4 regions of the Bariatricus sp. SGI.154 genome follow, and region 2 is predicted to be linked to each of the others. Evidence: predicted binding sites of a transcription regulator. Region 2 holds the regulator's gene; each other region holds the start of a gene.
The links. The regulator Rex, encoded in region 2, represses fermentation and respiration genes when NADH is low (regulators of the CRP and FNR family bind a similar motif). The targets are predictions, from matches to a motif close to ATTGTTAANTANTTAACAAT.

Region 1 (8,227 bases), on a different contig from region 2:
CCTCTCCATATTATTCCCTCCTCGTATTTAAAAATATCTGACATAGATGCTGACCATCGATATCAATACCACAAGTATGGTTGCCGGCGCTGCGTATTTACAATATTTTCCCCAGCCAATCATATGTCCGTCCCTTGCTGCTACGGAGATTCCTACTACATTAGCAGATGCGCCAATCGGAGTCGCACTTCCACCTATGTCCGTTCCCATCGCCAGCGTCCATGCAAGCACCGATAAATCCAGCCCCTGCGCCTGTGCCAATGTCCTGATTACAGGAATCATCGTAGCCGCAAATGGAATGTTGTCCACAAATGCACTGGCAACCGCAGACACCCATAGTACAATCGCAATCATTAACATCGTATTATCTCCACTTGCTTTCGAGATAGCACCCGCAATCAATTCCAGGATTCTTGTCTCTTCCAGACCACCCACTACCACAAAAAGACCGATAAAAAACAGAATTGTCTTGTAATCCACCTTCTTAATGATTGTCATTGCCGCGCTTCCTGCCGTGAGTAATGTAACAACCCCGATAAATAATCCAATGGTCGCCACAGTAAGCCCTGTCTGCGCGTGTGTAACCAGCATGATAATTGCACATGCAAATATCAGACAACTGATGACAAAATCCTTCTTACTCTCAATCGCGTCTTTCGGATTCGGATAATATAGTTCTCCGCCATCCTGTGTCTTTTTCCTGAGATCATTGCGAAAGCAAAAGTAAAAATATACGATAACAATGATAAGGGAAACTCCTGCTATCACTCCTGTATTCGTAATAAAATCACCAAAAGAATATCCTAAGGATGTTCCAATAATAATATTCGGCGGGTCTCCGCACATTGTCGCCGATCCTCCCAAATTCGCGCAGAATATCTCCGCAATGATCATTGGCACCGGATCGAACTTCAGAAGTCTTGATAATTCCACTGTCACAGCGGCCAGAAAAAGAATAACTGTAATACTGTCAATAAACATTGCCAACACGGATGACATCACCATGAAAGTGATAAAAATCGGTATGGTCTGATATCTTACTGCTTTCGCAATGCCAAGGCAAAGCCAGCGGAAGAATCCCGCACGTCCCATTCCTTCTACCATCAACATCATACCTGCTATGAAAATAATCGTTGCCCAATTAATTCCAGTCGATGATTCCGCTGATTCATTTACCTGATACCAAAAGTTAGTCGTCATGAAACTCTTCAGACTTAATGTTTCCATAATTGCATCCGGACTGTGCATACAGATTCCAAAAACCAACACGATCATCAATCCCCCGCACATCAATGATACGATATGCCGTTCAATCTTCTCAGATACAATTAAGACAAACATTATAACAAATATTACTCCTGCTAATATTTGTGCCATCATATCCTATTCCTCCTCAATCACTACTTTTAGGCACAACTTTTTTGCACCCATAGTAGTTATTATATAAAATATCTTTTATAAAAGGAATAGAAAAAATGAATTTTTTAGCAATTTCTGTACCCTGCAATCCCGAATGCCCCAGAACCACTGTGAGTAGAAATCACGCCTCCCGTCCCGATCCACATAACTTTTTTTGCACCCAGATTATGTACCATATCTTCAAGGCTATGGCGCAGTTCATTCGAAAGACCTTCAGAATAGATCAGGTATATCTCTTCTGTGCTTAATTCGCCTTTTCCCAAAGAGTCTGTCACTAATTTCTTACTAACCTTTTCCATGGGGCCTCTGTATTTTTTACCTGCAACCAGATATCCATTATCTATCTTAATCAGCGGCTTAATCGATAACAATGTTGCTCCCAGATAAGCGGCATTGGATACTCTGCCTCCCGCTCTCAGATACTCCAGATCTCCCGGGAAGAAATACATCCGTATATCCTTAATCCATTCCTCCAGTTTCTGACAGATCTCGTCAATCCCTGTCTGGGGATGCTCTTCCAAATACTTTGCCGTACGCAGGATAATCGCCGTCTGTCCAGCCGATACGGATTTGGTATCTATATGTCTGACATAATCCATATCCTCACTTGCAATAAGTGCATTCTGCCACGTACACGTAGTAACTGCTGAATAACACAGATGCAGGATAACTGCCTGTGGATTCTCCTCATGGATCTTCCGGAATATTTCCATATATGCTTCAGGGCTTACAGCACTTGTAGACGGCAGTTTCCGGGTTTCCTTATGATATCGGAATATCTTCTCTACCGGAAATGATCCATCTTCCAGCGATTCTCCTTCAAAATTCACATACATTGGAAGAATATGAAGACCATATCTCTCAACGTACTCTTTCGGTATATCACTTCCACTTTCTGCTACAATTATTATCTTTTTCATCTATTCATCCTCCGGGATTTCCTTTTCTTCTATCATACCCGAAGTATCTCAAGCCACTTTCAAGTGAACCTCAATTTTTCCTCAACTTTCCATGCATCTCCTATGATCTATGCATCTGGCAAAACCACGGTAAAGCAACTGCCCTTCCCGGGACTGCTCTCCACATCAATACTTCCTTTGCTTAATTCCAGTATTCCTTTCACCAGAGCCAGCCCCAATCCATTGCCTTCTGTCCCATGTGACGCATCTGCCTGATAGAACTTGTCATAGATATGCTTCTTAACCTCTTCATCCATACCTATTCCGTTATCAATTACCTGCACTGCAATTCCTTCCCTGACATAACGGCAGGTAATCTTAAGTTCTCCGCCCTCTCGCGAGAACTTGATCGCATTCTGGATCAGATTACTCCAAAGATGCGGCAGCAATTCCTTATAGCCATAACAGGTTACTTCTTCCAGTTCCAGATTCACTTCCAGTTCTTTTTCTTCCCACGCACTTTCAAACTCTACCATCACATTGCAGATTTGCTCATCCAGCCGGAACTTCTCCTTCTGTCCCATTATCTCCTGATTCTGAAGCCTGGAAAGCATCAAGATGCTTCCGGTCAGAGAAGAAAGACGCCTTGTGTTGTACAGGATAGACTGGATATACTCTGCCTTCTCCTCCTCTGTAATCTGCCCCTGCATCAAAGTTGCGTATCCTTCTATCGCAGTAAGCGGCGTCTTGAATTCATGAGATACGTTAGCAATAAAGTCTTCTCTAAGCATCTCTGTATTCCCAAGTTCCCTCACCATCATATTAAAACTATGGGTGATCTCACTGATCTCCGCAATCCCGCTGGTCTCCGGAAGCTGTGTCTTATAATCCCCTTCCGTCACCGCCTTCGTCGCATTCTTAATACTCATTACAGGCTTCAGTATCTTTTTACCAAGTCTGGCACTCAAAAAAATACCGATTATGGTAATAATAAGAAATATGAACGAAGTTGCAGACAGATACAAAGCGTCAAAATTAATATCAAACAAACTGATAATATAGTAAAGCGCAAAAACAACCAAAGTCACCAGCAGTTCCGCAATCGTTCCAAATATAATAAAGATATGTAACATCTTGACCTTGCGTTCTGTTCTATTCTTCTCTTGTCTCAACTTTATACCCCAATCCACGAATTGTTATAATCTTAAAATCCTGATTCTCCTTAAACCGTTCTCTCAACTTCGCAATATGTACCTCTAATGTATGCGGATTGCTCTCAGAGTTAATTCCCCATATCTCATCCATCAGTTGAAATCTTGTAAAAATATGATTCGGATATGACATCAACTTATAGAACAGGTAAAATTCTTTCTGAGGAAGAATATGCTCCACATCCCCTACCATCACTTTCAACTGTTCATACTCCAGTACCGTGCTGCCTGTAATAATCTTTTTCTCACTGATATTCTGCGATCTTCGAAGCAATGCTTTTACCCTCAGGATCATCTCATTGACATCAATCGGCTTGACAAGATAATCGTCAATACCAATTCCGAATCCTTTTTCCTTATATTGATAATCCCCCAGCACCGTTACCATCATAATCGGAATCATTTTGTTAAATTCTCTTACACTCTTTGCCAGTTCATATCCATCGATCTCCGGCATCATGGCGTCGCAGATCAGCATGTCTATATGTTCTTCCTCCAGAACCAGAAGCGCCTGCCTGCCATTATCTGCTTCAGCAACATTGTAGCCGTGCTTTACCAAGACTGATCGATAGAGTCTGCGCAATTCCCTGTCATCTTCTGCTAACAGAATGTGAAACATGTCTCCCACCTACCTACAATTAAAATAGGAGTGGTTTACATTTGCATGTAATCAACCACTCCCACTTACTTCTAAAAGTTGAAATACGCTATATATTAGAACTTGCCAGCCTTTGCTGCTTCCTCTACGGAAACTGCAACTGCAACAGTCATACCAACCATCGGGTTGTTACCTGCACCGATCAGACCCATCATCTCAACGTGAGCCGGTACAGAAGAAGAACCTGCAAACTGAGCATCAGAGTGCATACGTCCTAATGTATCTGTCATACCATAAGAAGCTGGACCTGCAGCCATGTTGTCTGGGTGAAGTGTACGTCCTGTACCACCGCCTGATGCCACTGAGAAGTACTTCTTGCCCTGCTCAACACACTCTTTCTTGTATGTACCTGCAACTGGGTGCTGGAAACGTGTCGGGTTTGTAGAGTTACCTGTGATAGATACGTCTACGCCTTCTTTGTGCATGATAGCAACACCTTCACGTACATCATTAGCACCATAGCAGTTAACTTTAGAACGAAGTCCATCAGAGTAAGCGATTCTCTGAACTTCTTTTAACTCGCCTGTGAAGTAATCATATTCTGTCTGTACATATGTGAAACCATTAATTCTGGAAATGATCTTTGCAGCATCTTTTCCAAGTCCGTTCAGGATAACACGAAGTGGTTTCTTACGAACTTTGTTAGCCTTCTCTGCGATACCGATCGCACCTTCTGCCGCTGCGAATGACTCATGACCTGCAAGGAATGCGAAGCAGTCTGTATCTTCTTCCAGAAGCATCTTTCCTAAGTTACCATGTCCAAGACCTACTTTACGCTGATCTGCTACAGAACCTGGGATACAGAAAGCCTGAAGCCCTTCACCGATTGCTGCTGCAGCTTCAGCTGCTGTCTTACAGCCTTTCTTGATTGCAATTGCTGCACCTACTGTGTATGCCCAGCATGCATTCTCAAAACAGATTGGCTGAATTCCTTTTACCTGATTGTATACATCAAGTCCGGCATCCTTTGTAATCTTCTCTGCTTCTTCGATAGAAGCAATGCCGTAACTTCCTAATACTTCATTGATTTTATCAATTCTTCTTTCATATGATTCAAATAAAGCCATTTACTTGTCCTCCTGATTTATTTACCTAAACTATGTATCATATTCACTTGCGGACACGACATGAACTTCGTTCACGTCGGCGCGTTGCGCCTTCACTGTCTGTTACAGCCTGCCGATCTCCATGCAAGCATGAATCGTCCGCCTGCAACATCCATCTCAGTCCGCTTATTCCGGCTATTCTTTTCTTGGATCGATAATCTTTGCTGCGTCTGCAACGCGTCCGTACTGTCCTTTTGCTTTCTCCCAAGCATCGTTTGGTGTATCACCTGCTTTGATGAAGTCAGTGAATTTTCCAAGGCTTACGAACTGATATCCGATAATCTCGCCATTATCATCCAGAGCAATACCGGTTACATAACCTTCAGCCATCTCAAGGTAACGAGGACCCTTTGCTAATGTTCCGTACATTGTACCAACCTGAGAACGAAGTCCCTTTCCAAGGTCTTCCAGACCGGCACCGATTGCAAGTCCGTCTTCAGAGAATGCACTCTGTGTTCTACCATATACAATCTGTAAGAACAGTTCTCTCATTGCTGTGTTGATTGCATCACAGACAAGGTCTGTATTCAATGCTTCTAAGATAGTTTTTCCTGGAAGAATCTCAGATGCCATAGCAGCAGAATGAGTCATTCCTGAGCATCCGATTGTCTCAACTAATGCTTCCTGGATAATTCCGTCTTTTACATTCAGAGTCAGCTTACATGCACCCTGCTGTGGAGCACACCAGCCAATACCATGTGTAAAACCAGAAATATCCTTTACTTCTTTAGCCTGTACCCATTTTGCTTCTTCCGGAATCGGAGCTGGTCCGTGGTTTGCACCCTGAGCTACCGGACACATCATTTCTACTTCGTGTGAATAAATCATTTTAAAACTCCTTTCAACTATACATGATTTTTCTATCGTAGGTCTTGTTATAAGTTTAACACCATACTTGTAATTATTTTCGCATATTATTCGACATTCGTCAATGATTTTTCATAAGGGAAACTTGTCTGTTTTAAATTCTTCTATCTCATTATAACTGAATGGTGCTGTCACCCACACATATCCAAGATCATGATTATCATCTTCCGGATAGTTAAGATCATATCCAATCTCAATCCCATCTGCATCTAAAAAGAAATTCACAACATAGACTCCATCCAGGCTGTCGCCTTCCAGCGTCTTCTTCATCTCTTCTTTTGTCAGTTCTTCCAGGAATGCATCGTTACCGACTTCTCCCTGCATCGTATCCAGCCATTCATCTATGAATTCATCATTCAGCTCTACGATATCCTTTACTTCATAGATTTTCCCGTCCTTCAGGCTGATATTACAGGTTCTAAGATGCTGTGCAAAGTAATTCCGGCCTCCCTGATAACCGTAGTCTTCATAGACAACACTGAGCAAATCTTCCGACGCATAGCACACCTTATATTCCACATCATCGACAAGTACCGGCTGATCTTCTCTTAGAACTCTTTCTTTGATCTCATCCGAAGGATTCTGATAGATCTCATCCACTGTCTTCATGGCATATTCCTTCAGTGTCTCATTCACCTGTTTTTCAGTCTTTTCATCTGCCAAACCGGTAATCTTTGGGTACATGACATGGAATTCAATCACAGCCGACTTTTTCTCCTTATCCGAGAATGAATATGTCTCTTCCTCAATCTCATAAGACAGATCCTCTGCAATGCTTTCCGGGATTGCCTGAATTCCACTTAACTCTTCTTTATTATCATCCGAATCCCAATCGCCATCATCTCCCGAGCCATCTCTATGCTCCTCAAATGGTTCCATATATTCCTGCCGCTGCCGAATACTCTGCCTGACATTCTTCGCCAGCAATATCCCGCCAGCCAGCAAGGCAATCATCAGGATCACACCAATGACAATTGCAATAATCACCGGGGTCTTTGACTTCTGCTGTACCGGAGTCACCAGTCCCTGGGTCACGTACATTTCCATAGGAACATAACGTATGCCATTCTTCTCCTGTTCCTCCGAAATAGGACGCATTCCCATATGTATATAATGATTTACCGCTCCCGGTGCCGAATTAACGGTCAATTTATTCACCCGAAGCCGCAATGCACAATCGTTATATGCTGCCTGGAACAGCATTCGCCCGATGCCTCTGCCCTGATATTGCTTTTTTACAAAGAACAGCAGTATGTGGCCATCTGGCCCGAAAGCCAGCGTACCACACAATTCTGTATCATCATACGCACCAAAGAAGATGATGTCTCCTCTCTGCCACATCTGATGAATATTCTCGTATTTAATGAACTTCTGAAACTCAGCCACACCTTCAGGCGTATAGCCTGGCGCAACCTCTGTGACAAATACATCCCATACCAGATGGAGGGCAGGCAATACCTCATGTTGCTGCAACAATCTTACTTCCATACCTAAGCCTCCCGCTTCTTATTAATCCCTATACTTATCCCTGATACTTTAACAGTTCCTCCCGCAAAAGCGTCAATGCTCTTGCGACTGCATACTCACGGTTCTTATCTCTATTGCCTGTAAAATGGAACTCTTCCACACGGACACATCCCTTCACATAGCATCCCACATACACAAGCCCCACCGGCTTCTCCTTCGTTCCGCCTCCAGGTCCTGCAATTCCCGTAACACCCACAGCCGCATCTGCCCCTGCTGCTTTCGCTGCGCCTTCTGCCATCTCATAAGCAGTCTGCGGACTAACCGCACCATACTGCTTAAGCGTCTCATGTTTCACATGAAGGAGATGTTCTTTTGCCTCGTTGGAATACGTAATATAGCCTTCCTGATATACGCCAGATGCCCCCGGAACATTCATAATCCTTCCTGCCAGCAATCCTCCTGTACAGGATTCTGCTGTGGTCACCGTCAATTTCTTCTCCTCCAGAAGATGCACGATTGCCTCCTCCAAAGTCACATTCTCCTCTGTTGTATAGATCTTATCGCCAAATCGCCTGAAAAGTTCCTCCATCACCGGTTCAA
Region 2 (8,227 bases):
GACAGGGCAGAAAAGTCGATTGAGGAACACAGAGGAATCTTGGATGCCATTAAGCAAAAAGACGCAGATCGGGCAGAGAAACTCGCCAACAGACATATAATGAACGTAATGGAGAACCTGCATATCATGGAATAGATGCATATTTTCACTTAGGCGGACAGCCAAGAAACAGGAGGAGATTAGACATGGCAAAGATTAAGATGACAACACCAATTGTAGAGATGGATGGAGATGAGATGACAAGAATTCTCTGGAAGATGATTAAAGAGAATCTTCTGGAGCCATTCATCGAACTGAATACGGAATATTATGATCTGGGACTTGAACACAGGAATGCGACCAATGACCAGGTAACCATTGATTCCGCAAATGCAACGAAGAAATATAAAGTTGCGGTAAAATGTGCAACCATCACACCGAATGCCGCACGTATGACAGAATATGATCTGAAAGAGATGTGGAAGAGTCCGAATGGAACTATTCGTGCAATCTTAGATGGGACGGTATTCCGTGCGCCGATCGTGGTAAAGGGAATCGAGCCTTGTGTGAAGAACTGGAAGAAACCTATTACGATTGCAAGACATGCTTACGGTGATGTGTATAAAGGTTCTGAGATGAAGATTCCGGGAGCAGGCAAAGTAGAACTTGTGTATACCGCAGAAGACGGATCAGAGACAAGAGAACTGGTACATAATTTTGACGATGCAGGAATTGTACAGGGAATGCATAATATCAATGCGTCTATTGAAAGTTTTGCAAGAAGTTGTTTCAATTATGCTTTGGATACCAAGCAGGACCTGTGGTTCGCAACTAAAGATACAATCTCTAAGAAGTATGACCATACCTTCAAAGATATTTTCCAGGAGATATTCGATGCGGATTATAAAGAGAAGTTCGAAGAAGCGGGAATTACTTATTTTTATACCTTGATTGATGACGCGGTAGCCCGTGTTATGAAGTCTGAGGGAGGGTATATCTGGGCATGTAAGAATTACGACGGCGATGTTATGAGTGATATGGTATCCTCAGCATTCGGTTCACTGGCTATGATGACTTCTGTGCTGGTATCTCCGGATGGATATTATGAGTACGAGGCAGCACACGGAACTGTACAGCGTCATTACTATAAACATTTGCAGGGAGAAGAGACATCCACCAACTCAGTAGCAACTATCTTCGCATGGACAGGCGCTTTGAGAAAACGTGGTGAATTAGACGGCAATACTGAATTAATGGCATTCGCAGATAAACTAGAAAAGGCAACAATTGACACGATTGAGGAAGGCAAGATGACGAAGGATCTGGCGTTGATTACCACGATGGAGAATCCGACAGTGCTGAACAGCGAAGACTTTATTAAAGCAATCGCAGAAAAATTGTGATTATTTTAACAGGGGACGTAGTAAACTGCATTTTTACTACGTCCCAAACTGCGTTTTAGGGTGTACCCAAATGGAAAATGTCCTGTACCCATCAGACAAATTGTGCTATACTTTTTTTCTGGGAGGAGATTGATACTATGAAAAGTAATTGTGAATCCTGTGCTCATTATGAATATGATGAGGACTATGAATGTTACACTTGCCAGATGAATTTGGATGAGGATGAATTATATAAGTTCGTAACCAATACATACCACGACTGTCCCTATTATAGTTACGGGGATGAGTATGCAATCGTAAGACATCAGATGTAGATACAATAAGAAATGGGGGCGTATACAAGATGAATATACTGATGATCAATGGTACTATGCGGAAGGGATCGAGTTACCATATTGGCAAGATGCTGATTGAGAAGATAGCCAAGAAAGAAGATCAGATTAGTGAGTTATTTCTGCCAAAGGATATGCCGGAATTCTGCCGTGGATGTGCAGTTTGCATTAAGGACAGCGAAAAAAAATGCTTAGATTATCTGATGTATATGAAACGGATCACCAAAATGATTGACGAAGCGGATCTGCTTGTATTCACTTCACCTGTTCATGTCATGCACGTAACAGGTGCATTAAAAGCTCTATTAGATCATTACGGCTATCGTTTTATGGTACACAGGCCAGAAGAATCTATGTTCCGCAAGCAGGCAGTCTGCATTACGACAGCAGCGGGGGGCGGCATGAAGTCAACACTTAAGGATATCAAAGACAGCCTGTTTTTCTGGGGCATCGCAAAAATTTATACATATGGAGTTGCGGTAGCGGCTACTTCATGGGAAGAGGTTGAAAAGGCTAAGAAAGATAAGATTGAACTGGAAATTGATAAAATCGTTCTTAAGTTAAAACGTGATACTGAAAAGGTAAAACCTGGGATTAAGACGAAGATATTATTCTATATTATGCGAAGCATGCATAAGAAAGGGATGAATCCTGTCGATCAGGAGTATTGGAAAGAGAAGGGGTGGCTTGAGAAAGAGCGGCCTTGGGGGAAGAAAGAGGGAATTTAATGGAGAAAGTGGAGTGGCGGAAGTGTACGGTGCAAGAGCAGGGAAGTTGTGGGCCGGAAAAAAACTTCTGTTTACTTCATGAATATTAATTCGTTCCACTCCCAATCTGTTATCCATCCGATACCCTTCCATCACATCTCCGCCAGGAATCCTCCCTGTTCGTGAAGAGTCATACATAAGAATGTCAGGCAGAGAGGGGCAGTATGGGCGTTCATATCCGTAGAAGAGCCGTACAATCCGTTGGTAAAAAAGAGGTCTGAAATCAGGATGAATTCTGTGCCACAAGCACAGAATTCAAGAATGTCTGAGTCGGAAAAATCTTTCAGATTTTCTCCGACGATTACATTCGATTCCTGATTCCAGACCTCTTTTGAACTTACGGTTTGTAGGCGATTGGAGTCGGATAAGAACGCCCATACTGCCCCTCTCTGCCGTACATCTTACAAATTACTCTTCAAGAACAAAATTCCATCTACTCCGCCAATTCCTCCCACTTCACATACAATTCTTCCAATTCTTCAGCAATCGCCGCCTTCTCTTTTGCCAGTTCCTGGCATTTTACAGAATTTGTGAAGATTTCTTCGAGCATCATCATCTCATCAATCTCGCCATCCCGCTCTTCAAGATGCGTAATCCGTTCTTCCGTTTTCTTAAGATTGTTTTGGCGTTTCCGTTCTCTTGCCTGGGCTTCCTTTTGTTCCTGCCAGCTGAGTTTGGATTCGGATACGTTTTCTGACTGGGAAGCAGAAGTGCCAGAGCCGGCATGATTACCACCCGCATATGCTGCAGTCAGTTCTTCTTTCTTCTCCAGATAATAATCGTAATTACCAATATAATTCACGAAAGTCTGATTCACCAGATCCAGAATCCTGGATGCAGTCTGGTTGATAAAATAACGGTCGTGAGATACATAAAGAACGGTTCCCGTATAATCATTCAATGCTTTTTCCAGAATCTCTTTGGATGAGATGTCCAGATGGTTGGTCGGTTCATCCAGGATCAGGAAATTTGCTTTAGAAAGCATTAGTTTGGCAAGGGATACACGGCCACGTTCTCCACCGCTTAAGTCACCAATACGCTTGAATACATCATCACCAGTGAACAAAAAGGCAGCCAGCATATTACGGATCTTCGTATTCGTAAGATCCGGGTAGTCATCGGAGATCTCGTCGAAGATGGTCTTTTCCATATGAAGTACATGGTGCTCCTGATCGTAATAGCCAATCTCTACATTCGTACCCAGCGTAAATGTCCCTGTATCTGCAGGAATTACCTGATTCAGAATCTTAAGAAGCGTGGTCTTCCCCGTCCCATTGTCTCCGATAATAGCAACATGTTCTCCGCGCTTGATATCCAGATTCACATCCTGGAATAAAGTCTGGTTCGGGAACGATTTGCCAAGATGTTCGATATGCAGTACGTCATTACCGCTGATGCAGGAAGGCTCTAATGTTAGATGAATCTCGGTATTCATCTCCACAGGTTTTTCCACAGGCTTGATCTTTTCAAGCATCTTTTCGCGGCTCTCTGCCCGCCTGATTGATTTTTCGCGGTTAAAGGAACGGAGTTTTTCAATGACCGCTTCCTGATGCTTGATTTCCTGCTGCTGGTTTAAATATTCTTTTAACTGGGCATCCCGGATCTGACGCTTTTTCTCAGCATAATCGGTATAGTTGCCCATGTATGTCATAAGTTTGCCCAATTCAATCTCCAGAACCTTGGTGACCACTCGGTTCAGGAAATATCGGTCATGGGACACGATTAAGACAGCACCTGGATAATTCAAAAGATAAGTCTCAAGCCATGCGATGGAATTAAGATCCAAGTGGTTGGTAGGCTCGTCTAGGAGTAGTATATCCGGCTTGGTAAGCAGTAGTTTGCCAAGGGATACCCGAGTCTTCTGCCCGCCGGAAAGCGTGTCCACAGGCTTGGAAAAATCTGTATCATCAAAGCCAAGACCTTTTAAGACTCCAGTAATCTCGCTTTCATAAGCATAGCCATTCTCACGCTCGAATGCCGCTGTCAGACGATTGTAGGTCTCCAGTCTGGATGCTAAGGCTTCGCCTTCCAGATGTTTTAATTCTAACTCGATTGAGCGGATCTGCTTCTCCATTGCGATAATATCTGCTTTGGCAAGTTTGACTTCTTCGTATATGGTACTTCCGCTCTGCATTTCCTGATGTTGGGCAAGATATCCGAGTGTCTTGCCTTTGGTAAGGATAACTTCTCCGCCGTCCGAGGGAAGTTCGCCTACGATCATCTTGAAAAGAGTAGACTTTCCTGCACCGTTAGGTCCTACAAGAGCTGCCTTCTCATGATCTTCTATATGAAAGGAGCCATCGGCTACGATTACCTTTTCACCGAAGGCTTTGCTGATTCCGTGACATGCTAATATCATAATATCCTCCTTCTTCGTTCGTTTTAATTATAGCGAAAATAGAACAAAATACAACTAAAAGTTTGACTTTAATCCGACAATTCTATATAATAATTCTTAGAATGGAGATGGAAGGTGAGATTAGTGGAAGAAAGAGAGATTTCTCAAGCGGTGATTCGAAGGTTACCAAGATATTATAGATATCTGGGTGAGTTATTGGAGAATGGGGTAGAGCGTATTTCCTCCAATGATTTGAGCAAGCGGATGAAGGTAACAGCATCACAGATTCGTCAGGATCTTAACAATTTTGGCGGATTTGGACAGCAGGGTTATGGGTATAACGTAAAGTATTTATACACAGAGATCGGCAAGATTCTAGGATTGGAAGAAGACCATAATATTATTATTATCGGAGCCGGTAATCTGGGACAGGCACTTGCCAATTATGCGGCATTTGAAAAGAGAGGATTTATTCTGAAGGGTATCTTTGATGTGAACCCGAGATTACAGGGAGTTGCAATCAGAGGTGTACCGATTCGTATGATGGATGAGTTAAAGGGATTCGTTCAGAGTAACGATGTAGAGATTGCTGTTCTTACGATTCCGAAGGACAAGGCAGTAGAAGTGGCGAATATGTTGGTTGAGAATGGCGTTCGTGCGATCTGGAATTTTGCACATACAGATCTGAATCTGCCGGAGCATATTATTGTTGAGAACGTACATTTATCAGAGAGTCTTATGCAGTTGTCTTATAACATCAGCCGCTATAACGAAGAACACAAAAAATAATAAGAACAAAGACGTGTAATGACCGGAATCTATTATATGCCCGGGCTTTACACGTCCTTTTATGTTATGATATATCAATAAAGAATTACCGATGGTAGAATCTATCAGGGTGAGAATGATATTTTTAATGATGGAAGTGAAAAGATGAGATATTTGGTAAATGGTCTCCAGATGAAACAGGCGGATCAGTATACAATTCAGGAGTTAGGCATCCCGTCAATGGAATTAATGGAGAGAGCCGCATTAAGATGTGTAGAGGTAATGGAAGAGGAAAAACTGGATCTATCAAGTCCCTGTATTGTATGCGGTTCCGGGAACAATGGTGGTGATGGGTTCGCGATTGCCAGGCTACTGGCGGGAAGAAATCATCCTGCGAAAGTGTGTTTTGTAGGAGATGTATCACACTGTACGGATGAGACAAGAAGTCAGATGCATATGCTAAGAGAAATTGGTGTAGAGATATGCAACGAATTCGAGGATGGTGAATATAGTATCATAATAGATGCAATCTTCGGAGTGGGATTAAGCCGCGAGATTCAGGGAAGATATTTTCAGATTATCCAGCGGATGAACGAAACTTCCGGAATCAAATTCGCTGTCGATATGCCGTCCGGGATATCCTCCGATCAGAGTAATATCTTAGGGATTGCATTCAAAGCAGATATTACCGTGACCTTTCAGGCAGAAAAACTAGGGCTTGCGTTCTATCCCGGAAAGGAGTATGCTGGCAGAGTAATCATAGCAGATATTGGAATCAGCATGGAAAAGACTTCCGTAGATAAGCAAGCGGCATATACGCTGGAGAGGGAGGAATACCAGAGGATACTTCCGATAAGAAAAGCTGACTCGAATAAAGGCACCTATGGAAGGCTTCTGATCATTGCAGGCAGTAAAGGAATGTCCGGTGCTGCCTATCTCAATGCTAAAGCAGCATATATGACCGGCGCAGGGCTGGTACGGATCTATACTCCGGAAGAGAATCGCATGATTCTGCAGCAGCAGCTTCCGGAGGCTATCGTGACTGCCTACGATCATTACGATAAGGAAGAATTATTAGGACTTTTAGATTGGGCAGATATCATCTGTATAGGATCAGGGCTTGGGCTTAGCGAACAGTCTGAAAAGATATTGAGGATAACGCTTACACACGCGGAGGTTCCGTGTCTGATCGACGCAGATGGATTGAATCTGCTGGCAAAGCATAGAGAATATATAGACAGCATTAAGACAGATATCATTATTACGCCTCATATGAAAGAGATGTCCAGGCTTGTTTCATTAAGCGTGGAGGAATTGAAGAGGGGCAGGATGGAGATTCTGGAGGAATATGTAAAGCAGTATCATTGGACTTGTGTGCTTAAGGATTCCAGAACTGTAGTTGCATCCCTGGATTCTCATCCTTATGTGAATCTGTCAGGCAATGCGGCGATGGCGAAGGCAGGCTCCGGTGATGTGTTGGCAGGTGTCATTGCGGCATTGATGGCACAGGGACTTGGGTGTCACGATGCAGCAGTTCTGGGAACATATCTGCATGGGAGGGCAGGCGATTACGCGAGGGCAGCCAAAGGCAGTTATAGCGTGCTTGCCAGAGATCTGATAGAATACTTAAGTGACGCATTGAAAGAAATAGAGACAACAGGAGGATCACAATGAAGCAATATACAAGAATCTGTGCAAGAATTGATCTGGATGCAATCGAATATAACGTTGAGATGATGAAGAAGAATATGGAAGACGGGACGAAGATGCTGGCAGTCATCAAATCAGATGGTTATGGGCATGGAGCGATGCAGGTTGCCAGATTTTTATTGCCGAAGGAATATATATGGGGATATGCGATTGCAACTTTGGATTACGCGGTTGTAATGAAGCGCCAGGGGATTACGAAACCGATCCTGGTGTTGGGATGCATCTTCCCGGGACAATATCAGGATATGCTGGATTATGAGATTCGTATGACGGTATATACGACAGAGATGGCAAAAGAAGTCTCTGATCTGGCGGTAAGCATGGGCAAGAAGGCATATATACACGTTAAGTTGGATACCGGAATGTCAAGACTTGGATTCCCGATCAATGAGGAGAGTGCTGATGAGATCGAAACTATCAGTAAGATGCCGAATCTTGTAATGGAAGGAATGTATACTCATTTTGCCAAGGCAGATGAGGAAGATAAGGCATTTACGAATTATCAGTTGAATCAGTATCTGTGGATGAAGAAAGAACTTAAGGACAGAGGGGTTACTTTCTCTTATTATCATTGTTCTAACAGTGCGGGAATCATTGATGTGAAGGATGCACATCTGGATCTTGTCAGAGCAGGAATTGCAACTTATGGACTCTATCCATCTGAAGAAGTAAAAAAAGACAATGTACCGCTTAGACCGGCGATGGAATTGATCAGTCATGTGGCTCATGTGAAATGGGTAGAAGAAGGAACGCCTGTCAGTTATGGCGGAACCTATGTTACGGATAAGAAGACCAGGATCGCAACCGTACCTATCGGGTATGGGGATGGCTATCCAAGGAGTCTGTCCAATAAAGGATATGTGCTGATTCATGGGAAGCGTGCAAATGTCATCGGTCGTGTATGCATGGATCAGATGATGGTCGATGTCA
Region 3 (8,227 bases), on a different contig from region 2:
CGGATCAATGCCCTCTTTCTCAGCGAAATATGTCTTAAGCATCGCACCGAACATCTGCTGCGGAGACTTGCAGCTTGACAGGTTCTCTGTCATATCCGGGAAATAATGCTCACAATACTTGATCCATCCTGGTGAACAAGAAGTAATCATCGGAAGTACTCCGCCATTCTGTACACGATGCAGGAACTCGGTTGCTTCTTCCATGATCGTAAGGTCTGCTGCCCAATCTGTATCAAATACTTTGTCAAATCCAAGTCTTCTTAACGCAGCTGCCATCTTGCCTTCTACGTCTGTTCCCATCGGATAGCCGAACTCTTCACCAAGTCCTGCACGTACGGAAGGTGCCGTCTGAACTACCACATATTTCTCCGGATCAGCAATCGCATCGATGATCTGCTGTGTATAATCCTTTTCATACAGCGCGCCTGTCGGACAGACAGCGATACACTGACCACAGGATACACAACTGGTCTCACCTAAGCCCATTCCAAACGGTGAGCCGATCATGGTAGCAAATCCACGATTATTTGGACCGATTACGCCGATTCCCTGTGTCTTCTCACAGACAGCAACACAGCGGCGGCATAAGATACATTTGTTATTATCACGAATCATATGAGCTGCAGAATCATCCAGTTCATAATGATTCATCTCACCCTCGTAGAAATGCTCGTCATCTACTCCATATTCACGGCAAAGCTGCTGCAATTCACAGTTTCCACTTCTTACGCAAGACAGACATTTCTTATCATGGTTAGAAAGAAGAAGCTGTAACGTCTTCTTTCTGGACTGGATCAACTTCGGTGTATGGGTATATACTTCCATCCCCTCGTTAATCGGATGTACGCAGGCTGCCACCAAGTTTCTGGCACCCTTCACTTCTACGACACACATACGGCATGCGCCGATTTCATTGATCTCTTTCAGATAACATAAGGTTGGTATCTTGATTCCTGCAAGGTGAGCTGCTTCAAGGATAGTAGAACCTGCAGGAGCGGATACATCAAGGCCATTGATTTTAAGATTAATATTTTCCATATTCTCCATCCTCCATTACTCTTTATAGATAGCACCGAAACGACATTTTTCCATACAAGCGCCGCACTTAACACACTTATCCTGGTTGATGATATGTGGTTCTCTGACAGAGCCAACGATTGCATCATTCGGACAGGTTCTTGCACATAAGGTACAGCCTTTACACTTGTCTGCATCAATCTTGTAGGATAGCAATGCCTTACAGACACCTGCCGGACACTTCTTATCCACAATATGTGCTATGTATTCATCTTTGAAGTAACGTAAGGTTGAAAGTACCGGGTTTGGAGCGGTCTGTCCAAGCGCACATAAGGAGTTGGACTTCAGGTGTGCTGCCAGATCTTCCAATTTATCTAAGTCTTCCATCGTTCCCTGACCATTCGTGATCTTCTCTAAGATCTCCAACATACGTCTGGTTCCGATACGGCATGGTGTACATTTTCCACAGGATTCATCTACGGTGAATTCCAGGAAGAACTTTGCGATATCAACCATACAGGTGTCTTCATCCATAACGATCAATCCGCCGGAACCCATCATAGAGCCGATTGCAATCAGGTTATCATAATCAATCGGAACATCGAAGTGCTCTGCCGGGATACATCCGCCGGATGGTCCACCTGTCTGAGCCGCTTTGAATTTCTTGCCATTCGGGATGCCTCCGCCGATCTCTTCTACGATTTCACGAAGGGTAGTTCCCATCGGGATCTCTACCAGACCTGTATTCTTAACCTTGCCGCCCAGGGCAAATACTTTCGTTCCTTTGGACTTCTCTGTTCCCATAGATGCGAACCAGTCAGCGCCATTTAAGATGATCTGAGGAATATTTGCCAGAGTCTCTACGTTGTTCAGAATCGTAGGTTTCTGGAATAATCCTTTTAATGCCGGGAACGGAGGACGCGGACGAGGCTCTCCTCTGTTTCCTTCGATAGAAGTCATAAGTGCCGTCTCTTCACCACATACAAATGCACCCGCGCCAAGACGAAGTTCGATGTCAAAATCAAATCCTGAATCGAAGATATTCTTGCCCAATAATCCATACTCTCTCGCCTGTCCGATAGCAATATTCAGACGCTCTACGGCGATCGGGTACTCTGCACGCACATAGATATATCCCTGGGAAGCGCCGATTGCGTATCCGGCGATTGCCATTGCCTCCAATACTACGTGCGGATCGCCTTCCAGAACGGAACGGTCCATGAATGCACCTGGGTCGCCCTCGTCGGCATTACAACAGACATATTTCTGATCTGCCGCATTCGCTGCCGCGAATTTCCATTTTAATCCGGTCGGAAAACCAGCGCCTCCACGTCCACGCAGTCCGCTGTCTAAGATAACCTGGATCACTTCTTCCGGTTTCATCGTCGTCAGGACAGTGCCAAGTGCCTCATATCCACGCGTACCAATATATTCTTCAATATTCTCAGGATTGATCACACCACAATTACGAAGCGCAACTCTGTGCTGTTTCTTATAAAACTGAGTCTCCTGAAGCGGGAGAATCTCTTCATTACTTTTTACCGTCTCATCATACAGAAGACGTGTTACCACTCTTCCTTTTAACAGATGCTCCGATACAATCTCCGGAATATCCTCCTCCTTCACCATTGCATAGAAGGAACCTTCCGGATAAACAATCATGATCGGTCCTAACGCACATAGACCAAAACATCCGGTCTTAACAACGCCGACTTCATTCTCTAACCCATTCTTCTTAATCTCTTCTTCTAATCTCTCTCTAATCTTCTGGCTGCCAGAGGAAGTACATCCTGTTCCACCACATACCAAAACATGCGAACGATACATAGTCTTATACCTCCTTTACCTATAAATTTTCAGCATTCAATGTATATTTGCTTACGATCTGACCTTGTTTCAGATGCTGTTCGAACACTTCCATCGCCTTTTCAGGATTCATCTTCACATAAGTCACCTTTTCTTTGCCCGGTTCTAACACTTCCACGATAGGCTCATATTGGCACAATCCGATACATCCTGTTGGTGTTACGCTGATCTTCTCTGTCAGGAATTCTTTCTGCACCGCATCCGAAAGAGCAGTGAGCACCGGTCTTGCACCGCTTGCAATTCCGCAGGTTGCCATACCTACAACCACTCTTGTCTGCGTCTCGTTCTCAGAACGGACACCGACTTTTCCTTGATTTCTTTCTCTAATCGCTTTTAATTCTTCAAGAGATTTCATAGTCTTCCTCCCTTTAAGTCATATTCTTATAATGTCTGACCGCCATCCACCTCTGCCTTATTGGTATCCAGATAATCCCTGATAAACTGTGATACCTCCGCATTCTGGAAAGACAAGTCTCCTAATATCTGCTTCATCTGCTTTGTATCAAACACGAATTCTCTGCCGTCATATGAATATCTATAATGAAAATCGATTGCTTCATTGAATACTACTAACGTATAGATTGTTGAGTTGATATCGCCCAAAGGCATCCTGTCGATATGCGACAGGCCAAATACTGCTTTTACACAGGTACCCTCATTCTCACGGGATTCAATCTTAAAACTTCCTCCCGTACTCTCTGCTGCCTGCTTAAAAAAAGGTATCCCCAAGCCCACTTTCCGAGTTGTTCTTGTAGTGTAGAATGGGTCCGTTACCCTCTTGACCTGTTCTTTACTCATTCCACATCCATTATCTCTCACTATAATTTCCAGAACGTCTTTCTTCGTGTCCGCTGCAATATCAATCTCTATGTAACTGGCATCCGCCCTTACAGAATTCTCCGCAACATCCAGCACATTCAATGCGATCTCTGTCATCATAGGCTATTCATACTTTGCCAGGATATCATCAATATCATCTACTGTAAGCCGGCCGTACACTTCATCATTAATCATCATAACCGGTGCCAGACCACAGGCGCCTACACAGCGACAGGCATCCAGAGAAAACTTGCCGTCCGGAGTACACTCTCCCCCAACGATTCCCAGTTTTTCCATCAGTTTATTGTAGATATCTCCGGAGCCTTTTACATAGCAGGCTGTACCAAGACAGACAGAGATGCGATAACGTCCCTTTGGATTCAAATTAAACTGGGAATAGAATGTGGCAACTCCATAGATCTTCTCTAACGGAATCCCCGTCTCATCAGAAATGATCTTCTGAACTTCCACAGGCAGATAGCCATAGATATCCTGCGCCCGCTGCATCATCGGCATCAGAGCGCCCTTTTCATCTTTCAGCTCATGAATCATCTCTAACAGTTCTTTTTCCTGTGCTTCTGTTCCATTGAACTGAACTGTTGATTTTTTAGAAAGCATTGTAACTTTACCTCCCTTATATGTATTATTTTTTGGTGACGTTTGTAAAAACATGTTCCATTAGTCTTCATTTTATCATACAAATTTTCAAAAATCTATAAATTTCTGTCACTAATTGTGTTAATTTTCCGACAACTTTGTTTGTTAATTCACTATCGAATTGTTAAAAAATTTTCAATTTTCCCATCTATTTTTTGTGTATTTTATACAATTTTCGGTTGAATTCTATTTTTTCGGATGCTATACTTAATAAAATAAATCTATCCACTTAAGGAGGTATTTATGACAATCGAGAGAATCAAAAACTTATTAGATGCAGATGTCCTCTACGGCAATGAATGCCTGGACCGGGAAGTCCGGTATGCATTTTCTTCAGATATGATGAGTGATGTTCTTGCCTATGCCGATGAGCATTCTGCATTAATTACGGGACTCTGCAATCCGCAGGTCGTCCGTACTGCCGAGATGCTTGACATCGTCTGTATTATATTCGTCAGAAATAAAATTCCAGACCAGAACATACTGGCACTTGCAGAAGACAAAGAGATTGTCATACTCTGTACAGGTCATGGCATGTTTACCGCATGCGGCATACTATACAGCAATGGATTACTTGGAGGTGCATAAATCAGATGGACGAAAATCTGGTATTTAACTACACCATCTCTGGCGATGACTTTACCCGCGCCGGCGAAGCCAGCAGCGATGTAAAGAACAAATTGAAGATGATGGGGCTTGACAATAATATCATACGTAAAGTCGCAATCGCCATGTATGAAGGAGAGATCAACATGGTAATCCATGCCAACGGAGGCACGATTACCGTAGAGATATCCGCAGACAATATCCGCATGATCCTTGCCGATACCGGTCCGGGAATTGCGGACATTGACAAGGCAATGGAGCAAGGCTATTCCACCGCGCCGGAAGAGGTACGTGCTCTTGGCTTCGGTGCCGGAATGGGGCTGCCTAACATGAAGAAATACTCTGATCACATGGAGATTGATTCTACCGTAGGAATCGGTACAACAGTCACGATGGATATACACATATAAACCGCTGGGAGGGAGACGCTTGAACAAATTCATTCATTCCGTACAATTAGATGAAAGCGCCTGCATAGGCTGCATCAACTGTATCAAATACTGCCCCACGCAGGCAATACGGGTACATAATGGAAAAGCCAAGATAACTCCGCAATTCTGCATCGACTGCGGCCGGTGTCTTAGATACTGCCCGCATCATGCCAAGACGGCAGTCTATGATTCTGTTGATGAGATTCAGGAATTTACATACACAGTTGCACTGCCGGCTCCTTCCTTATATACACAGTTCAACAATTTAAATAATATTGACATTGTTTTAAATGCATTACTCTTGATGGGATTTGATGACGTCTTCGAAGTAAGTGCCGCAGCGGAACTTGTCTCTGAGGCATCCCGCACTTATATTCAGGAACACGAAGCAGATGCTCCCTTTATCAGTACGGCATGTCCCACAATCGTAAGACTTATCCGTGTTAAATTTCCGACACTGATTCCAAGGCTGCTTCCTCTGAAGCCGCCTGTGGAAGTGGCTGCTGAGATTGCACGAAAAAGAGCCATAGAAAAGACAGGATTAAAATCAGAAGACATCGGTATCTTCTTCATCTCTCCCTGCCCTTCAAAAGTTACTTATGTAAAATCACCTCTGGGCATTGAAAAGAGTGAAATCGACAAGGTACTTGCAATCAAAGAAGTCTATCCGATTCTGCTGAAGCATATGACTCATGATGAATCAAAACTAAAACCACTCTCCATGTCCGGACGCATCGGAATCGGCTGGAGCAATGCCGGCGGCGAGTCCGCCGGATTGATTACTGATAATTATCTTGCCTGTGACGGTATTATGAGTGCGCTGCGAGTCTTAAGCGATCTGGAAGACGAGAAATTCCACGGACTGAAGTTTGTAGAACTGAATGCCTGCAATGGCGGCTGCGTAGGCGGACCTCTGACCGTAGAGAATCCATACGTTGCTACTGCCAAATCCAAGCAGCTTCATAGAGATCTGCCCGTAGCCAGAACCCACTCTGACGATTCAGACGACTACAAGGATCTTGATTATCAATGGTCTTCCTATGTGGAATATGAACCTGTTTTCCGGCTTGGCAAATCCTTCCGTGAAAGTTTTGAAATGATGGGACTGATCGAAGAACTGACCGAACAACTCCCAGGTCTGGATTGCGGTTCCTGCGGCGCCCCGACATGCCGGGCGCTGGCAGAAGATATTATACGCGGGGATGCAACGAAGAACGACTGTATCTACGCATTCCACGAGTATATTAATACTTTATCAAAAGATATCTTCTTCCTGACACAGTCCTTACAACTGAGCGGCAATCATTCCAGTGAATCCATGGATCTGCTGGAAGATTATATCTACAAACTTACAACTGAATTAGATAAAAAGGAGCGATAATGATATGACTATACAGACATTAATTGATGCTGGAATATTTTCACTTAAAGTAACTGGAGATCCCTCTAAGAATATCTCCAAGGTATTCTGCTGCGATCTTCTAAGCATCGCCATGAGCAAGGCTCCTGCCGAGGGTGCATGGGTCACTGTCATGGGCAATAAGAATACGCTTGCAGTTGCCTCACTTACGGACATCTCTTGCATTATCCTGGCAGAAGGAATTCAATTATTGCCAGACGATCTTGCCTGTGCCGAAAGGGAAGGAATTACCGTCTTTACAACCGACCTTCCAATCTTTGATGCCGCCCTTAAGATCCAGGAGTTATTCGCATGATCCCCCTGTATTATGATCTGCATCTGCACTCCTGCCTGTCTCCTTGCGGCGATGATAACATGACTCCTGCGAATATTGTGGGTATGGCGGCTATCAAGGGGCTGGATGTGATTGCACTGACGGATCATAATTCCTGCAAAAACTGCCCGGCAGTTATGAAACACGGAGAAGCATATGGCGTAACCGTAATCCCCGGAATGGAACTAACCACTTCTGAAGAAGTTCATGTAGTCTGCCTATTCCCTACGCTGGCAGATGCAATGGCTTTTGACAGTTATGTCTATGACCATATCCTTCCGATTACCAACCGGGAAGATATCTTCGGCAAACAACAGATCATGGATGAGAATGACGAGATAACGGGCACTGTGGAACGACTGTTAATCAGCGCTACCGATATCTCTTTTGACCATGTATTCGAATTAGTCGAATCCTACCATGGCATTGCATATCCCGCCCACATTGACAAATCTACCACAAGCATTCTATCTAATCTGGGCTTTGTCCCACCGGACAGTACCTTTTCCTGCGCGGAGATTCATTCATATAAGGAACTTCATCGTATACAAAGGGAACATCCTTATTTCCTGAATTGTAATATCATCAGTAGTTCGGATGCTCATTATCTGGAGGATATCAATGAGGCTTATTATCAGATATATGTGGAATCACGAGAGATTGGGGATATATTAGGGAGTATCGTTCGGAAGCGAGAGCGGGGATAATGAATCCAAGGCATTCTCTATCTGCTCTCGTACCTGTCGGGCCTCGCTATGACTCAAGCCGCTGGAAGTTATACCGACCACAAGGTTCTCCTTCTTAACAACTCCTGGAAAATAAAAATCACATAATTCCTTCTTATGCGCAGCATTTACCAATATTCCTCTCTCATGGCAATCTTCTACAACCTGTTCATTACACTGCGCATCATCTGTTGCAGCCAGCACCATATCAGCACCCTGGAGCATCTCTGTATGATATGATGTTTCCACCCATTGAATACGTGCTGCTTCATATAACTCTCTGATTTCTTTTGTAATCTCAGGTGCCACCACCAGAATATCCTCAGCAAAACCAAGAAGCGTCTCCACCCTTCTCTGAGCAATCTTCCCTCCG
Region 4 (8,227 bases), on a different contig from region 2:
GATTCTATTTACACCCCGGTGGAGCGTGTGAACCTTACAGTAGAAAACACGCGTGTTGGACAGATTACAGATTTTGATAAATTAACATTAGATGTATATACCAATGGTACATTGCTTCCGGATGAAGCTGTCAGCCTTGCTGCTAAGGTATTAAGCGAGCATCTGAAACTCTTCATCGACTTGTCTGAAGTGGCTCAGGCTGCAGAAGTTATGATCGAGAAAGAGGATGATGAGAAAGAGAAAGTTCTTGAGATGAGCATTGATGAATTAGAATTATCCGTTCGTTCATACAACTGCCTGAAGAGAGCGGGAATCAATACCGTAGAAGAACTGACGAACAGAACTCCGGAAGATATGATGAAAGTACGTAACCTGGGACGCAAGTCTCTGGAAGAAGTACTTGCAAAATTAGATGAATTGGGATTAGGTTTAAGCAGAGGGGAAGAGTAAGCACTTGGCGAGGTATTTCACGAACCTAGTACGAACTCTGTTCTTCGGTGTAAGCCGAAGAACTACCTTTTGTAATTTCATCAGTAAGCCCGATGCGCATGATGGAGCATTTGGCTAGTAAGCCCGAAGAAGCATAACCAAGTGTAATTAATGGAGGATTAGAAAAATGGCAAAGTATAGAAAACTTGGCAGAACATCAAGCCAGAGAAAAGCATTATTAAGAAACCAGGTAACAGCATTGATCAACAATGGCAAGATTGTTACCACAGAAGCAAAGGCAAAAGAGATCCGTAAGATCGCTGAAGGTCTTATCGCAATGGCAGTAAGAGAGAAAGACAACTACGAAGAGGTTACTGTAAAGGCTAAAGTTGCCCGCAAGGACAAAGATGGCAAGAGAGTAAAAGAAGTTGTAGATGGCAAGAAAGTTACTGTATATGATGAAGTAGATAAGATAATTAAGAAAGATATGCCAAGCAGACTTCACGCTCGCCGTGAGATGCTGAAAGTTCTTTACCCAGTAAAAGAAGTGCCAACAGCACAGGCTGGAAGAAAGAAAAATACAAAAGAAGTAGACCTTGTTGCAAAACTCTTTGACGAGATCGCACCAAAATACGAGAACCGTAACGGTGGTTACACAAGAATCGTAAAGATTGGTCAGCGTAAAGGTGATGCAGCAATGGAAGTTCTGATCGAACTTGTATAGTCTGATGTGAGATATGGACACACCCGGAGAGATTCGGGTGTGTTTTTTTGATTGCAGAAATCAATTGGGGACAGGGGGATTTAAAAAAGGGACAGGGCAAATCGAATCGGGGACGGGGAAATTGAAAAAACTCTCGTCCCCTTTCGTCAAAATCCCCAAAAAAACCTAATTAGTGAGTAGATATTTGTAATAAAGTTAAAATATTAACAAGCATGTTAAATAAATATCATTTTTATATTGACAAATTATTAACAAGCGACTATACTATGAACCAGATAAGGAAAACAACTCATTTATTTACAGGGAGGAAACAACCAATGGCAAAAAAGAAAGATGTAGTACCAGAGATTGTAGACAATGTAGAAGCTCTTGAAGCAAAGATGAAAGCGATGAGAGAAGCTCAGAAAATCTTCGCTACATACACACAGGAGCAGGTAGACAAGATCTTCTTCGAAGCTGCAATGGCAGCAAACAAAATGCGTATCCCGCTTGCAAAACAGGCAGTAGCGGAGACTGGACGTGGTATCGTAGAAGATAAGGTAATTAAGAACCATTATGCAGCAGAGTATATCTACAATGCATATAAGAATACAAAGACTTGCGGCGTGATTGAAGAGGATACCGCATATGGAATCAAGAAGGTTGCAGAGCCAATCGGTTTGGTAGCAGCAGTTATCCCTACCACGAACCCGACATCAACAGCAATCTTCAAGACACTGATCTGTCTGAAGACAAGAAATGCAATCATCATCAGCCCACATCCGGCAGCAAAGGCTTGTACAATTGCAGCAGCAAAGGTTGTCCTGGATGCAGCAGTTAAGGCTGGAGCACCGGAAGGAATCATCGGATGGATCGATGTTCCATCTCTGGAACTGACCAATACAGTAATGAAAGAGGCTGACATTATCCTGGCAACAGGTGGTCCTGGAATGGTTAAGGCAGCATACTCTTCCGGAAAGCCGGCACTCGGCGTTGGCGCTGGTAATACGCCAGTTATCATTGACGATACGGCAGATGTTAAGATGGCAGTTAACTCCATCATCCATTCTAAGACATTTGATAATGGTATGATCTGTGCATCTGAGCAGTCTGTAACCGTACTTGACAGCGTTTATGATGAAGTAAAGAAAGAGTTCGCATACCGCGGATGCTATTTCTTGAAGAAAGGCGAAGAACTTGATAAGGTTCGTAAAACCATCATTATCAATGGCGCCCTGAATAATAAGATCCCTGGAAAATCTGCTTATGAGATTGCAAAACTGGCAGGAGTAGAAGTGCCGGAAAGCACGAAGATCCTGATTGGTGAAGTTGAATCCGTAGATATCTCTGAGGAATTTGCTCATGAGAAATTATCTCCGGTACTTGGAATGTACAGAGCGAAGACATTCGACGAGGCACTTGCAAAAGCAGCACAGTTAGTAGCTGATGGCGGATATGGACATACAGCATCTCTGTACGTACATCCGGCAGAGAAGGAGAAGATTGCAAAACATGCAGCAGCAATGAAGACTTGCCGTATCCTGATCAACACACCTTCTTCTCACGGTGGTATCGGTGACTTGTACAACTTCAAACTGGCTCCATCTCTTACACTTGGATGCGGTTCTTGGGGCGGTAACTCTGTATCTGAGAACGTAGGTGTAAAACACTTAATCAACATTAAGACAGTTGCTGAGAGGAGAGAGAACATGCTGTGGTTTAGAGCGCCTGAGAAAGTATACTTTAAGAAAGGCTGTATGCCGGTAGCACTTGATGAACTTGGAACAGTTATGCATAAGAAGAAAGCATTTATCGTAACTGATACCTTCTTATATAAGAATGGTTATGTAAAACCAATCGAAGCAAAATTAGACGAGATGGGAATCCAGCATGCATGCTTCTATGAAGTTGCACCAGATCCGACATTACAGTGTGCGCGTAAAGGTACAGATCAGATGAGAGCATTCGAGCCAGATACGATTATCGCTCTTGGTGGCGGATCAGCAATGGATGCAGCTAAGATCATGTGGCTGATGTATGAGCATCCAGAAGCAAACTTCGAAGATATGGCTATGGACTTCATGGATATCCGTAAGAGAGTATTTACATTCCCTAAGATGGGCGAGAAAGCATACTTTGTAGCCATCCCAACATCTTCTGGTACAGGATCTGAGGTAACACCATTTGCTATCATTACAGATGCAGAGACAGGCGTAAAATGGCCAATCGCTGACTATGAGTTGCTGCCGGATATGGCTATCGTAGATGTTGACAATGCAATGACAGCTCCTAAGGGACTGACAAGCGCATCTGGTATCGATGTAATGACACATGCAATCGAGGCTTATGTATCCATCATGGCAACAGACTTTACAGATGGTCTTGCTATGAAGGCAGTAAAGATGGTATTCGATTATCTGCCGTCTGCATATGCTAACGGTGCAAATGATCCAATCGCAAGAGAGAAGATGGCTAACGCTTCCTGCATGGCTGGTATGGCATTTGCCAATGCATTCCTGGGACTGAACCACTCTATGGCTCACAAACTTGGTGCATTCCATCACCTGCCACACGGTGTAGCAAACGCTGTAATCTTAACAGAAGTTATGAGATACAATGCAGCAGAAGTTCCAACTAAGATGGGAACATTCTCTCAGTATCAGTATCCACATGCACTTGCAAGATATGCAGAATTAGGACGTTTTGCAGGATGCAAGGGTAATACTGATGAAGAAGTATTCGAAGACTTCCTTGCAAAATTGGAAGTATTAAAAGAGCAGATTGGTATTAAGAAGTCTATCAAAGAATATGGAATTGATGAGCAGTACTTCTTGGATACATTAGATGATATGGTAGAGCAGGCCTTCAACGATCAGTGTACAGGTGCAAACCCAAGATATCCACTGATGAAGGAAATGAAAGAGATTTACCTGAAATGCTATTATGGTAAATAAATAGTTGTTTGAAGCAAAAGATGCTGACTTTCTTATGGGAGTCGGCATCTTTTGTCACTTTAAAGATAAAGTAACAGTACTATTTTGGTCATTTTCTGGAGGAAATTTGCTCGATTAGTTAAATAATTAACGATAAAATTTAATGAAAAAATTTGGTTAAAAAAATATCAAAAAGTACTTTTCAAATGCTTCATATGGGTGTATAATGCAACTATCAAGTAAATGAACGGCATTATTATAATATGAGGAGGCATAGCTTATGAAACTGGAACAAGGCAATCTGATCTTAAAGCGTAGTTACAAAGAGGTCTATAAGTGTGAAGGAGGTATCGTGAAAGTATTCGAGAAGACACATCCGAAGTCAGCGATCTTCAATGAGGCGCTTAACACAGTACGAGTAGAAGAGACCGGAATGGATATTCCCAAATTAAAAGAGGTAACCCAGATTGATGGTAAATGGGCGCTGGTAATTGAATACAAGGATGGCAAGACCTTAGAGGAGATGATGAAAGTAGATCCTCAGAATATGGAAAAATACATGTCCGACTTTGTAGATCTTCAGTTAAAGATCCAGAGCAACAAAGCACCGATGCTTAATAAATTAAAGGATAAACTGGCAAGACAGATTGATGGTCTGAAAGAGTTAGACGCTACACAGCGTTATGAATTACGTACCAGACTGGAAAGCATGCCAAAACATACAAAAGTGTGCCACGGAGATTACAATCCAAGTAACGTTATCGTAGGCAAGAATGGTAAGATGACGGTTGTAGACTGGGCACATGTAACACAGGGCAATGCAAGCGCAGATGCAGCAATGACTTATCTGCTCTTCGCGTTAAAGGATCAGGCAGTGGCAGATATGTATCTCGATATGTTCTGCAAGAAGAGCGATACGGCAAAACAGTATGTACAGCAGTGGCTGCCAATCGTAGCAGCTTCACAACTTGAGAAGGATAACGAACTTGAGAAAGAATTCCTCATGAAGTGGATCGATGTAATGGACTATCAATAGTCGCGATAAACTAAGCGGATTACAGGATAAAAGAAGGAATCAGGGAAACATGCTCGCATATTTCCCTGATTCCTTCTTTTATCCTGTAAGGCGCGTGTAACGCGCCTCATGGATCTGATGCCTGTCAAGGTATCAGATCCATGAGAGTCCGCACATCCCCGCCCAAATATTAAAAGAATACATTGCCTCCAACATTCACCCCAGCCACTCCTGTACTGGCTGATCTGAAGGAATAGCAATTTGCTACGGCAGCATGTCTCGTACCTCCAAGTGCTGCCTGTGCAACAGAATAGGCGGTAGAAGAAGGACCTCTTGAGAGGACTCGTTCCAAAGCTCCATTCCATGTAGGGGCAAACTGACCAGATTGATAGATTACCCCTTTCAGTGAATTTGGATAACTTGGACTAGCCACTCTGTTCATTACAACTGTTGCAACCGCAAGCATACCATCATATCCGCCAGCTTCACACTGAAGCAGTGCGGCAAATAAAGCCACATCACTGGTACCAGCGGGCGTAGGATCGGTAGTAATTGTACCGGATGAGCCGTTGGTTTGTCCATTATTGCCGGATGGGGTAGTATTCGAGTTCGTACCCGGTGGGGTAATTGCACCGGATATTTCATTATTCTGTGCTGTCTTAAGTGCTTCTTCCGCAGCGCGGGCACGTTCTAACTGTTCCTTATAATCATCCAACTGCCCGGAGGCTGAAGAGATCTTAGAGGTAAGTGCCTTTTCCTTGGCAGTCAGATCGCTCTGCATAGATGTCAGTTCATCCTGCTTTGCCTTAAGATCTGTCTGTTTCTCTTCCACGCTGATGCGGACATTCTGTAATTCTTCCAGCATGGATCTGTCATATTCGCTGATGGTAGTTACATATTCTGCTTTGTTAAGAAAATCAGCCATGTTCTCTGAGGAAAACAGAATCTGAAGCAGAGAGACGCTTCCGCCCTCGTACATGAACTTGATTCTGTCTTTCATGGCATCATACTGCGCATCTTCATTGAGTTGTGCTGCAGCTAAGTCGAGTTTGGCTTTTTCAACTTCAGCGGACAATTCTTCAATCTGTGCGGAAGCACTGTCAAGTTCGGCACTTAAAGATGATAATTGGCTGTTCAAGTCATCCAGTTCATTCTGTAGATCAGAAGTTGTAATTTCTAATTCATCTGCCGAAGGTGCTGAATATACCGGAATACTTACAGAAGCAATCGTTACGGTAGATACGGCAACTGCCAGAATGGACCGTAATATACGTTTCTTTTCTTGATTTATCATATTCATATCCTTTCTCTAATTAGCAAGTGCTTAACTATTATACAACAAATTGCTTTATAAAGCAAATTTTGTTATTATATAAAGAGAATAAAAGATTGCGAGGATTGCATATGAAAAAATATGAAGAAGATCATTATCGATTCGAAAATATTAAAGATTATATATACCCTTGGGTAAAGGGGAGTGCGCTTGTAGATTCGCAGGCGCTGAATGGTAAACATATTTCGGAAAAAGACACGCCGGTTGTGTCATTTATAGAAGATCTGGCGATTATATTTGTTATAAAACGAAATGATGATGTATATGAAGTGTTGAAGGATAACATGCTTCCGCCAGGCTGCGATATTGAAGAACTGTTCTATTCCTCCTGTGAGAATCTGGTAAGAGATGTGGAGTTCACGATTGCGAATACCTGGTATGGCGGATTTGCGATGATGGCAGATGGATATCATGAAACAAGTTCTCTTTGTTTTAAACATATCTGGCAGGTATGCGTAGATAAGTTAAAGGATGATTTGGTGATTATGGCGCCTTGTAAGGATACGCTTCTGTTCGCCCCGGCAGGGCAGAAGAACGTTGTAGAGAAGATGATTGAGCATGGAGAACTGTCGTACGAACAGAGCCAGGATAAGATCAGCAAGACGCTGATGCTATTTTCAAAAGACAGAAAGGAATTGACAGTTTATGAAGATTAAGACGCGGATTATAGGGCTGGATCTGGATGGAACGCTTCTTACGACGCAGAAGGAACTTACCCCATATACGAGAGAAGTCTTGGGGCGGGCAATCGAACAGGGAATTATTGTGATGCCTGCAACGGGAAGACCGTTAAGCGGAATACCGGAGGAATTGCTGCATTTCCCTGGGATAAGGTATGCAGTGACCGCAAATGGCGGGCGAATTGTAGATATCCGGACAAAAGAAACATTGTATGAATGCCTGGTACCTGCTGAAATTGCAAGAAAAGTATTGGATATTTTTGAACACTATGATACACTGCGAGAGATATATTATGACGGAACTGGCTATGCGCAGGAAGATGCGCTGAAGGTGATTGATCGTTATTTGGATTCACCGCCTATGGCGAATTATATTGTGTCGACCCGTATTCCGGTTGCGGATGTCAGGGCAAAGTTCGAAGAAGAGAACCGGAGTGTGGATAAGATACAGGGTTTATTTGTGACGGTAGAAGATAGGAATGCGGCTTTAGAAGAACTGAGAGCAGTTCCTGACATCGAGGTGACAGGAGCGCTTACGAAGAATATAGAAGTTAATGCCAAAGGTGTGAACAAGGGAAAGGCGCTTGTAAGGCTGGGAGAACTTCTTGGAATCAGAAGGGAAGAGATCATGGCATTCGGAGATGGCTCCAATGATCTCTACATGATGCAAGAGGTTGGAACAGGCGTAGCAATGGAAAATGGAACGAAAGAGGTAAAAGAAGCAGCAGACTATATCACGGCATCCAACGATCAGGAAGGAGTCGCCAGATTTATCGAAGAGTATGTGCTTAAGTAGTGAAAGGAGAGAAAGATGTTAGATGCATTAAAGGTTATAATTCTTGGTATCGTAGAAGGAATTACGGAGTGGCTTCCGGTCAGCAGTACAGGACACCTGATTCTGGTGGGGGATCTGCTTAAGCCAAGCATGAGCGATGCGTTCATGGAGATGTTCAATGTAGTGATTCAGTTAGGAGCAATTATGGCGGTAGTCGTACTGTATTTCCATAAGTTGAATCCATTTTCGCCAAGGAAGACGCAGAAGCAGAAGATGCTTACCTGGCAGATGTGGATTAAGGTGCTGATTGCCACTGTGCCGGCAGCGGTGATAGGGCTTCTTTTTAATGATATTCTGGA

Region 1: ACQRBN_RS08205 (iron-sulfur cluster assembly scaffold protein) is a predicted target of Rex. The motif match lies at 6,165-6,184, and genes of this name have one in related genera.
Region 3: ACQRBN_RS15890 (DRTGG domain-containing protein) is a predicted target of Rex. The motif match lies at 4,480-4,499, and genes of this name have one in related genera.
Region 4: adhE (bifunctional acetaldehyde-CoA/alcohol dehydrogenase) is a predicted target of Rex. The motif match lies at 1,390-1,409, and genes of this name have one in related genera.

Annotation. Positions count from the first base shown of each region.
Region 1 covers NZ_JBNPMC010000014.1:4,571-12,797, forward strand. Annotated here, with positions in the region: gene ACQRBN_RS08175 (AAA family ATPase) at 1-9, opposite strand, end outside; gene ACQRBN_RS08180 (SLC13 family permease) at 28-1,380, opposite strand; gene ACQRBN_RS08185 (DegV family protein) at 1,485-2,339, opposite strand; gene ACQRBN_RS08190 (HAMP domain-containing sensor histidine kinase) at 2,447-3,490, opposite strand; gene ACQRBN_RS08195 (response regulator transcription factor) at 3,471-4,148, opposite strand; gene ACQRBN_RS08200 (GGGtGRT protein) at 4,244-5,254, opposite strand; gene ACQRBN_RS08205 (iron-sulfur cluster assembly scaffold protein) at 5,429-6,121, opposite strand; gene ACQRBN_RS08210 (GNAT family N-acetyltransferase) at 6,233-7,648, opposite strand; gene ACQRBN_RS08215 (competence/damage-inducible protein A) at 7,683-8,227, opposite strand, start outside.
Region 2 covers NZ_JBNPMC010000053.1:10,670-18,896, reverse strand. Annotated here, with positions in the region: gene ACQRBN_RS16405 (GntR family transcriptional regulator) at 1-135, shown strand, start outside; gene ACQRBN_RS16400 (NADP-dependent isocitrate dehydrogenase) at 186-1,382, shown strand; gene ACQRBN_RS16395 (DUF6472 family protein) at 1,520-1,696, shown strand; gene ACQRBN_RS16390 (flavodoxin family protein) at 1,726-2,442, shown strand; gene abc-f (ribosomal protection-like ABC-F family protein) at 2,915-4,840, opposite strand; gene ACQRBN_RS16380 (redox-sensing transcriptional repressor Rex) at 4,964-5,608, shown strand; gene ACQRBN_RS16375 (NAD(P)H-hydrate dehydratase) at 5,753-7,261, shown strand; gene alr (alanine racemase) at 7,258-8,227, shown strand, end outside.
Region 3 covers NZ_JBNPMC010000049.1:201-8,427, reverse strand. Annotated here, with positions in the region: gene ACQRBN_RS15915 (NADH-dependent [FeFe] hydrogenase, group A6) at 1-1,038, opposite strand, end outside; gene nuoF (NADH-quinone oxidoreductase subunit NuoF) at 1,054-2,844, opposite strand; gene ACQRBN_RS15905 ((2Fe-2S) ferredoxin domain-containing protein) at 2,864-3,238, opposite strand; gene ACQRBN_RS15900 (ATP-binding protein) at 3,265-3,822, opposite strand; gene nuoE (NADH-quinone oxidoreductase subunit NuoE) at 3,826-4,320, opposite strand; gene ACQRBN_RS15890 (DRTGG domain-containing protein) at 4,603-4,947, shown strand; gene ACQRBN_RS15885 (ATP-binding protein) at 4,953-5,375, shown strand; gene ACQRBN_RS15880 ([Fe-Fe] hydrogenase large subunit C-terminal domain-containing protein) at 5,395-6,777, shown strand; gene ACQRBN_RS15875 (hypothetical protein) at 6,782-7,111, shown strand; gene ACQRBN_RS15870 (PHP domain-containing protein) at 7,108-7,836, shown strand; gene ACQRBN_RS15865 (precorrin-2 dehydrogenase/sirohydrochlorin ferrochelatase family protein) at 7,801-8,227, opposite strand, start outside.
Region 4 covers NZ_JBNPMC010000019.1:15,886-24,112, forward strand. Annotated here, with positions in the region: gene ACQRBN_RS10010 (DNA-directed RNA polymerase subunit alpha) at 1-450, shown strand, start outside; gene ACQRBN_RS10015 (bL17 family ribosomal protein) at 617-1,153, shown strand; gene adhE (bifunctional acetaldehyde-CoA/alcohol dehydrogenase) at 1,471-4,086, shown strand; gene ACQRBN_RS10025 (phosphotransferase) at 4,346-5,101, shown strand; gene ACQRBN_RS10030 (coiled-coil domain-containing protein) at 5,271-6,374, opposite strand; gene ACQRBN_RS10035 (hypothetical protein) at 6,485-7,069, shown strand; gene ACQRBN_RS10040 (Cof-type HAD-IIB family hydrolase) at 7,059-7,889, shown strand; gene ACQRBN_RS10045 (undecaprenyl-diphosphate phosphatase) at 7,905-8,227, shown strand, end outside.